One region of the Paenibacillus sp. FSL K6-4396 genome, then DNA from elsewhere that is predicted to be linked to it. Evidence: predicted binding sites of a transcription regulator. Region 1 holds the regulator's gene; each other region holds the start of a gene.
What was found. The regulator Rex, encoded in region 1, represses fermentation and respiration genes when NADH is low (regulators of the CRP and FNR family bind a similar motif). The targets are predictions, from matches to a motif close to TTGTGAAATATTTCACAA.
Positions count from the first base shown of each region.

Region 2: MHB85_RS28745 (formate/nitrite transporter family protein) is a predicted target of Rex. The motif match lies at 1,900-1,917, and genes of this name have one in related genera.
Region 3: nadA (quinolinate synthase NadA) is a predicted target of Rex. The motif match lies at 1,398-1,415, and genes of this name have one in related genera.

Region 1 is NZ_JBBOCR010000001.1:4,379,359-4,382,647, forward strand. It holds gene MHB85_RS18875 (amidohydrolase) at 1-1,059, opposite strand, end outside; gene MHB85_RS18880 (redox-sensing transcriptional repressor Rex) at 1,046-1,699, opposite strand; gene dinG (ATP-dependent DNA helicase DinG) at 1,918-3,289, opposite strand, start outside.
Region 2 is NZ_JBBOCR010000001.1:6,574,903-6,578,191, forward strand. It holds gene MHB85_RS28740 (molybdopterin-containing oxidoreductase family protein) at 1-509, opposite strand, end outside; gene MHB85_RS28745 (formate/nitrite transporter family protein) at 940-1,791, opposite strand; gene MHB85_RS28750 (FAD-dependent oxidoreductase) at 2,165-3,289, opposite strand, start outside.
Region 3 is NZ_JBBOCR010000001.1:64,607-67,895, forward strand. It holds gene ftsH (ATP-dependent zinc metalloprotease FtsH) at 1-1,187, shown strand, start outside; gene nadA (quinolinate synthase NadA) at 1,487-2,425, shown strand; gene nadB (L-aspartate oxidase) at 2,461-3,289, shown strand, end outside.

The sequences.
Region 1 (3,289 bases):
GAAAATGGATTTGGCACCGTATGACGTTCCGAGGAGTAACGCTTCGCCTGCTGGCACAGCCGTCGGGTCACCAGATACACCTTTGTGGATCAATGCAGCCAGTCTCATTTCCTCGAACATATCCAGGTTGTTGTTGCTTGCCGGTCCGTCTGTTCCGAGTGACACGGTAACTCCTGCTTTCAGTAACGCTGGTACCCGCGCAACACCGGAAGCAAGTTTCAGGTTACTTCCCGGGTTATGGGATACAGCCACATCATGACGGGCCAGAATCTCAATCTCTTCGTCATTCAGATGCACAGCATGTGCAACCAGGGATGGACGTGAGAAAAAGCCCAGTTTCTCCAGATGTGCCACAGGACGCAGTCCATAATCAGCCACGTTCTGCTCCACTTCACGAAGCGTTTCAGACATATGTGTATGGAGAGGAAGGTTCAGGTCGTTCGCGACCTGCACAAGCTTCTCTATGTAGTCAGGAGGGCATGTATATGGGGCGTGTGGCGAGATTACAGTTGTAATGCGACCATCTGCCTGTCCATTCCACTCACGTGCAAACGCTGCCGACTCCTCCAGTTTCCGCAGTTGCTCTTCTTCCGAGCACAGCCCGATTACACCACGTGCCAGTGCTGCTCTAACGCCGGATTGCTCCACAACTTTGGCAACTTGATCCATGTGATCGTACATGTCCAGGAAAGCTGTAGTTCCGCCTTTCAACATTTCAAGCACCGATAGCGAAGTTCCCCAATATACGTCTTGTGAAGTCATTTTCGCTTCCATCGGCCACATTTTTTCCTGCAACCATACTTGCAACGCAAGATCATCTCCGTGCCCTCTGAGCAACGACATTGCTGCATGACCATGCGTATTGATCAGACCCGGCAGGAAGAACAGTCCTTTTCCATCCACTTTGGTACAATTTTTGTCTCCATCCGGCAATGTCTCACCAATATGCACAATCTTGTCATCCTCGACAACCATGTATCCTTGAACCACGTTCCATGTTGTGCCACCTTCATTAACGGCAAATTTGCCGTTGTGAATTACCCATCTATTTGTTGTCATCTTCCTCGTCGTCCTTTCCAGTCTCCAAGTAATAGGCCAAACTAAGCAGATCCGTTGTAAAGTCAGCATGGTGAATGCGGATATGCGGCGGTGTTTTTAGAATGGTTGGTGCAAAATTAAGAATCGCTTCGATTCCGGATTCAATAAGCTGATCGGCTACATTTTGGGCTTCCGTATCCGGAACCGTGATAATTCCGATGCGGATGTTTTCTGTTTTAACCGCTTCCGTCAATTCATTCATTGGTTTTACCGTCAAACTGTTAATTTGACTACCAATCTTCGGTCCATATGCATCAAATACAGCAACAATCTTCATGTTGTCTTTCAGATATGCATTGTAGTTGGACAAGGCTTGACCGAGATTACCCGCTCCTACCAGAGCTACATTAATTTGCTGATCGATTTTGAGAATGTGACGAATTTTCTCGATCAAATAGGATACATCATACCCGATCCCTTTACGACCAAAATCACCGAAGTAAGCCAGGTCTTTACGAATTTGGGCCGGATTCAGATCCAGCCTCTGTCCAAGCTCTTGAGAAGAAACAGTAGCCACCTCACGCTGATGTAACTCGTTCAAATAACGCAAGTATACAGGCAGACGTCGTACCACCGCTTCCGAAATTTTATCCGATTTCATTCTTGCTCCCCCTTACCAAGGCCACGATAAAATAATAGATGAAAAGATGAGCATTCTGTATAAACTCAAAGATAAACATGACATTTTATACAGAATGCTCCTTGTAATTTAGGTTATAAGTTCTTACGTGCAACTGCTTTAATCGGATACGGAAATATCTAATAAAGTTTAACGCCAAACGATAGTCTCATGCAATGATATAACGAACAAAACAACCATTATTCTTGTTCATTAACAGGTTTTTCTAACCACTCGGTAATTCGTGGAACCATTTGCTCCGTGAGCATATGCTCCATTTTGGGACCAGGTAATGAATATAAAAAGAATTTACCATAGTACGCTTCAATCACCCGTGTATCATAAACAATGACAATTCCTCTGTCCTTCGCTGTACGCACCAACCGGCCAAATCCCTGCTTGAAACGAATGACCGCTTGCGGCACGGACAGTTTCATGAATGGATTTTTCTTCTGTTCCTGAAGCAACTCACTCTTGGCTTCCACCAACGGATGATTCGGTGGCTGGAAAGGCAGTCGCACAATAGCGAGACAGGTTAGCGCCTCTCCCGGGATATCTACACCCTCCCAGAAGCTGCTTGTACCCAGAAGTACCGTAGCTTTGGCATCTTGGAACCTGCGAGTCAGCTTAGAGCGGCTTCCACTGTCAACGCCTTGCCCAAGCAACGAGATGTCGTTACCAGATAGCGCCTCCTTCAGCGGATCATAGACCTGTCGCAACATCTTGTATGAAGTAAACAGAACCATCATGCGTCCACGCGTGGCAATTGCCGTCTCTGCAAGTGATTGCACCAGCATATTAACAAAGTGCGCATCACCCACACTACCCTTCACACTCGGGAAATCACGCGGAATCACCAGAAGTGCCTGATCGCGATAGTTGAAAGGTGATGGCAGCATCGACGTTAACAACCGATTATTCTCGGAAGCTTCCTGCAAGCCAAGCTGTTCAATCATGAACTGGAATGATTTATCTACCGAAAGCGTAGCCGATGTAAGCACAACACTTTTCTTTTTATCAAAAAATAAATCCTTAAGTTGTGCACTGACATCTACAGGTACAGCATACAGCTGGAGAGATTTGCTGCGGAATTGACCACTGGCTTCCATCCAGTACACCGTTTTGGCATCATCCATACGCATGAAGAAACGCAGATTCTCCTTCAATGTGGTCAGATCTTTCAGCAATCCTGTAATGTCCGTAATCAGACTATCCGATTGATAATCATCCTGATCCTCTTTCACTTCAAGCAGCAATTTGTCCCCTTTGCGAACCAAATCGCCCAGAGTCACATAGATCTGGTTCTCCAGATCCTGCAACTCCTGCCATTTTGCAGGTTTCTGAGAAGCTTTCAGACGCAGGGAAAATTGCCCCGTCTCTCCCGGTGAAGCATCACTTCGTTCAGGCAACAGACCGAACAAGGCATCACTCATACGATCCCACAGCTCCTTAACTTCAAGAGCGAGCGGGAACATCTGATCCACCATGGAACCCCATTGCACCGAATTTTCATGCCCGGATAACTGCGAACGAAGCATAGGCAGCTGTCCATTACGACTGTCTTTAAACAGG
Region 2 (3,289 bases), 2.2 Mb from region 1:
TCCGCGTGTTCCGTATCTTCCGGCAACGTTCCCCGGTTGGCCCCCATCGTATATTTCCAGCCCGTATTTCCGGCGGCATTACAGATCGTCTGCTCCAGCACACTTGCACCTAGTGCATTGAAGAAACGCCGATCCATACCGTCTACGCCGAGAATGCCCATGTTACCGTAAAAGCTGTAGGGCAGGATGCTCTCCGGGCCGTAGGTTTCGGACAATGCAGTGAATTTGGTCGTAATCTCGCGAATCGCTTCATCCCAACTGATTCGTTCGAACTTGCCCTCACCTTTGGCTCCTACACGTTTCATCGGATATTGTAGACGCTCGGGATGGTACACCCGCTCGGTCATATTTCTGACTTTATTACAAATGGCACCCTTGGTGATCGGATGATCCGGATTGCCTGCCACCTTCACAATTTTTCCGTTCTCTTTATGTAATAACAGACCACAAGTGTCCGGACAGTCGAGCGGGCACACCGCCGCAAATACACCATTCTCCTGATCGATCATCGTAAGGCTCCCCCTCTTCAAAAGCTATCCCTATATCATATCTTCTTCGAGGTTATCGCGTAAAGAGAACAGTATGTTTTTGCTTCATATTTGCCGCTATAGCAGCTTTAAATTATTTTCAAAAAAATGTTTTTGAGTTTGATTCAACTTCAGAAATCAGGGGTAAATTAAAAATAAGGCATTAGGCTAGTGTTTCCCCACTTCCTCCTCATGCCATATCATGGACCACTCCCGAAATTCGCCATGAACAGGTTTCGTTCCCCCGAACCTTGTCATGGCGAATTTATTTTGCGTTAAACTCCAACAAAAAACCCCATACAAAAAAAACGATCCCGCCCTGCTCCATCACAGCATATTCGCCATGAACCGAGCAAGATCAGAATCGTCTTCACTTCTACATGAATGTTCCATTACGCGTGTATATAGCCCGCTACGCCTGCTTGCTCAACATCACTCTAGCCTCCGTCTCCACAGCTTCGATCAACGTTGCTGCCTCCGGTTTCACTTTCGGCTCAGCTTGGCGCAGGTACACCACCCAATAGGCTGCAGCTACAAACAGAGCACCACCAGTCAGATTCCCGAGCCATACCGGAATAAAATTCATCACATATTGGCCCCACGAATAATGCCCTTCGAAGATTGCCGCCGGGATGAGGAACATATTGGCCACAACGTGCTGGAATCCAATCGCCACAAATGCCATCGTTGGAAACCAAATGCCCAGTACCTTGCCACTCATCGTATCGGATGCATAAGATAGCCACACGGCCAGTGCCACCAGCCAGTTACAGCCGATGCCAGAGATGAAAGCTTGCAGGAAGCCGTCATGCAGCTTATGTCCAGCCATATCCACCACTTTCGCCAGATATACACCCTCTCCGGTCAGACCCAGCACATGTCCAAACGCGTACGCGACAAACAAAGCTCCAACAAAATTACCAATCGTCACTAAGGTTAGATTTTTCAACATGCTACCCACGGATAATTTTCTTGCAATCGTAGCAAGTGGAACTGCCATCATGTTGCCCGTCAGCAGCTCGCCACCACCTATGAGCACCATGATTAGTCCCACCGGGAACACTGCTGCACCAATCAGATTAACCAGGCTTCCCCACTCTGCCGGCGCGGATGCAATCACCCGGATATCCAGTAGAAAACCCAGCGCGATAAATGCACCTGCCATGAAACTAAGCACCAATACAGAAGACACCGGATATTGGGCCTTCTTCATGCCTGTTTGCGCCGTATATTGTGCAACCTCAAGAGGTGTTTTTGCTGCCATATCATCCATCCTCTCCTTCATTGTTCATCATTGGATAAAACCATCTGAAATTCATTAGTTATGCGTTGAATACCTTATCTCAATTGTATCTTGGTACTGCGTGAAACTTTGTGCAAATTATCACAATGTTATTTAAAAAGATACTTTAAGAGTGTCTTGGTATAGTTAAGTCAGCAAGAGTATATAAGGCCTTTTGTAGCTAAAAAACCACAAAAAAAGACTGACGTTTAATCGCCAGTCTTCTTTTTGCTTATAATCGTCCGCCTTGTTTCGTATTCCTGGCAGTTATTGTACACCTTATATTACAGATAAGCATGACTTATCTTTGTATGGCGTTTATCAAGATCGCTGTTAAACCATCTATTCTGCTTCCTTACACCATTGCTGGTGCTTTTACTTCTATTGGAGGCAGTGCTTGCAGACCCGCCGTGTTCAGGAAGTTCCATGGTTTGTTGTAATGTGGCTGGAAGAAAAAGTCGATGAAGGCCAGCTCATCTACGGTCATGTTATTTTGGATGCAGACCGAGATCGTATTAATCGATTGGGTCAGATCAACCTGAGACATCACCTGTGCTCCTACGATCCGGCGAGTAGCCTGCTCATATACTACTTTGAGCAACAGTTTCTCAGCCGTTGGCATGAACTCCGGGCGGTAGCTGTCTTCCAGTACGACAGATTCAACAATCAGACCTTCATCAGCAGCAGACGTTTCCGTCATCCCGGTACCCGCGATATTTTGCTCATAAATTTTGATACCCGATGTTCCTTGCGTACCCATATACGGTGTCGTAGGACGAACCAGGTTACGGGCTACCAGTGTACCCATCCGCACGGCGTTGGTTGCCAGTGGAATGTAAGATGCTTTGCCTGTTGGGTTGTAATGAATAGCACAACTGTCACCCGCAGCGAAGACGTCTTTTTGACTCGTTTGCATGTATTTATCTACGATGATTGCGCCGTTTGGCAACATATCCACTTGGCCTTTAAGCAGCTCTGTATTTGGACGGAAACCAATGCACAGAATAACCAGATCGGTTTCAAACTCTCCTTTGGACGTAATCACCTTAGTCACTTTGCCATTCTCTCCAGTAAACTTCTGTACTGTTTGACCAAGAGCCAGCTTGATGCCGCGTCCAGTCAACGTATCTTCAATCGCATCCGTGAATTCAGGGTCCAGGTATTTGTTCAAAATCCGGTCCACACTGTCGATTAGGGTAACTTCCTTGCCATTCATTTGAAAAGCTTCCACCAGCTCTACGCCGATATATCCTGCACCTACAACAGTAACACGTTTGGCATCTTTGGCTTTTTCAATAATCGTGTTGGAATGATTGTAGTTTTTACAAAGTAAGATGTTATCCATCTCGATGCCTTCAAGCTTTGGAACGACAGGCCATGACCCGGTTGTCACGATCAGTTTGTCAAACGTATCTTCAAATTCTTCCCCGGTTTGCAGGTTTTTAGCCTGAAGGGTATGGCCCTTGGCATCGACTGCTGT
Region 3 (3,289 bases), 4.3 Mb from region 1:
AACAGACACTCAACCAGTTGCTCGTTGAGATGGACGGATTCGGAGTTAACGAAGGTATTATCATCATAGCCGCAACGAACCGTGCAGATATTTTGGACCCTGCCTTGCTGCGTCCTGGACGTTTTGACCGTCAAATTACGGTTGACCGCCCTGACGTAAGAGGTCGTGAAGCTGTCCTGAAAGTACATTCCCGTAATAAACCACTGACCAAAGATGTGAAGATGGATATCATCGCGAAGCGTACAACAGGTTTCTCTGGTGCGGATTTGGAGAATCTCTTGAACGAAGCGGCATTACTTGCAGCGCGTCGTAACCGTAAAGATATTTCCATGAAGGAAGTTGACGAAGCGATTGACCGTGTCATCGTTGGTACGGAGAAGAAAAGCCGTGTCATCAGTGATCGCGAGAAACGAATCGTTGCTTATCACGAAGCAGGTCATACCATTGTAGGGTACTTCCTCGAACATGCTGATATGGTACATAAAGTGACCATTATTCCGCGCGGACGTGCGGGTGGATATGTAATCATGTTGCCAAAAGAAGACCGTATGCTGGTTACCAAGCAGGAATTGCTGGATAAAGTAACCGGACTTCTCGGGGGTCGTGTAGCTGAAGAATTGTTCATCGGAGAAATTGGTACTGGTGCATACAGTGACTTCCAGCAAGCGACAGGTATTGTTCGCAGCATGGTTATGGAATACGGTATGAGTGAGAAATTGGGACCTATGCAATTCGGAAGTTCACAAGGACAGGTATTCCTTGGTCGGGATATCGGTCATGAACAGAATTACTCGGATTCCATTGCTTACGAGATTGATCAGGAAATGCAACGCTTTATCAATGACTGTTATGAGAAGTGTAAGGACTTGCTTGTTAAACATTCAAAAGAGATGCACCTGATCGCTCAAACTTTGCTTGAGGTTGAGACTTTGGAAATGGATCAGATCAAGCAATTGATCGAAACAGGTTCTTTGACTCCAAAAGCAGAGAATGACAATGATGGTGAAGGCACACCAACTGAAGGCGGAGAGCCAATCATCGACACCATCGGTGATGTGCGTGTTCGTATTCAAGGTAAAGATGAAACGCCTGAGCCACCAGCCGGAGATATTCCAAACGAAGCTCCGAATCTGGAAAAGGGTAATAACAATAACCCGGATGATGGCGGAACGAAGCCAACGTCTTAATGCACAATACATCTGGCTATGATAGCAGGTGAAATCAAGAGAGCCCTCGAGGCTCTCTTTTTTTATCCATTATTTTAAAAGAGGATAGATAAAGATAAACGGGAGTTAGATGGCGAACCAGTTAGCAAACAGGTGGTTACAGCGCTGTTCCGGGCCTTTTTCATTTATTGACAGAGTCGTGAACGTTGTGTAAATTAGTTGTTAAACCGCTTGTGATTCGTTTCTCAAGCGAAGATAACGACTTAGGTTAGCCCACGAAACAGCGCATGACGCTGTCCCGATAAAGGAGAGGATCACAGGTGGAAGCTCTGGCTTTAGAGCGCAAGGCTGAGATGAACCGCGAGCTGCGTGAGCGGCTTATGGTGTTGAAGAAGGAACGAAATGCCATTATTCTTGCCCATTATTATCAACGTGACGAAGTACAGGAGGTTGCCGACTTCCGTGGAGATTCATTTCTGTTAGCCCAGAAGGCAGCACAGACAGATGCGGATGTGATCGTTTTCTGTGGTGTTCATTTTATGGGTGAAAGCGCTAAAATTCTGGCGCCAAATAAAACAGTTATTATCCCGGACGAACGTGCGGGCTGCCCAATGGCAGATATGGTGAATGTGGATGGACTACGCAAATTGAAAGCACAACATCCTAATGCCAAGGTGGTTACGTATATCAATTCCTCGGCTGAGATCAAAGCAGAGACTGACATCTGTTGTACATCGGCGAACGCAGTCCGGGTTATTCAATCGGTGGATTCCGACGAAATTATCTGGGTACCGGATAAAAACCTGGGACATTATGTGCAGCAGCATACAGACAAGAAAATGATTATCTGGGAAGGTTACTGCAACACTCACGATATGCTCACAGTCAAAGATGTGGTGGAGATGAGAGCCAAGCATCCAAATGCAGAGTTTGTTGTCCATCCAGAGTGTCGCCCTGAGGTTGTAGAGATGGGTGATTTTGTAGGCAGCACAACAGCTATTCTGGAGTATTGCAAAAATTCATCAGCGAAGGAATTTATCGTAGGTACCGAAGATGGTACAGGATATCAGCTTCGTCTGGATAGTCCGGATAAACAGTTCCACTTTGCTACCAAGTTCCTCGTATGTCCCAACATGAAGGTGAACAACTTGAAGAAACTGGTGAAATGCCTGGAAACGATGAAGCCGCAAATCTACGTGCCACCGGCCGTTGCCGACAAAGCCAGAGAATCACTAGAGCGCATGTTGTTGGTAAAGTAGGATGCGCTACTCTTGCTCCAAGACAGGTGAATAACATGATACCGCAATATTTAGTTGATTTTGATCTGTCTGCGCTACCCATGGTAGAGACGGATGTACTGGTTATAGGCTCAGGAATTGCTGGTTTGTTTACCGCCATTAAGGCAAGTGAACAACAACGTGTATTAATGATCACGAAGAAGTCTTTACTTGAAAGTAACACCAGATATGCGCAGGGAGGCATCGCTGCGGTTATTGCTGAGGATGATTCACCTGCTTACCACTTGCAGGACACACTTGTAGCAGGAGCGGGCTTATGCCGCTCCGAAGCGGTAGAGGTATTGGTGAATGAGGGTCCGGACGGAGTGAAGGAACTGATTCGTTTGGGTACTTTATTTGATCTGGAGAACGGCGAGTTGGCGTTGACGCAGGAAGGTGCGCATAGCCACCGCCGTATTTTGCATGCCAACGGAGATGCAACAGGATATGAGATTGTACGTGCGCTTGCTGTTGAAGTGAATGAACATCCCGGGATTGAAGTATGGGATGAGCATTTTGTTGTTGACCTGATTACAGATCGAGATCGAGGGGAATGCATTGGCGCTCTGGTTCAGAAGGATGACGGATCCCAAGTGTTCGTTAAGGCACAGGCAACTGTTCTTTGCTCTGGTGGGGCAGGACAACTGTACCGATACACGACGAATCCGGATGTAGCTACTGCCGATGGTGTAGCCATGGCCTATCGGGCTGGGGCTATTGTTCGTGACATGGAATTTATCCAATTCCACCCCACCTCTCTTTGTTACCCTGGGGCCCCGCGCTTCCTTGTGTCAGAAGCCGTACGTGGCGAAGGAGCATATTTGCGCAATGTGAAGGGTGAGCGCT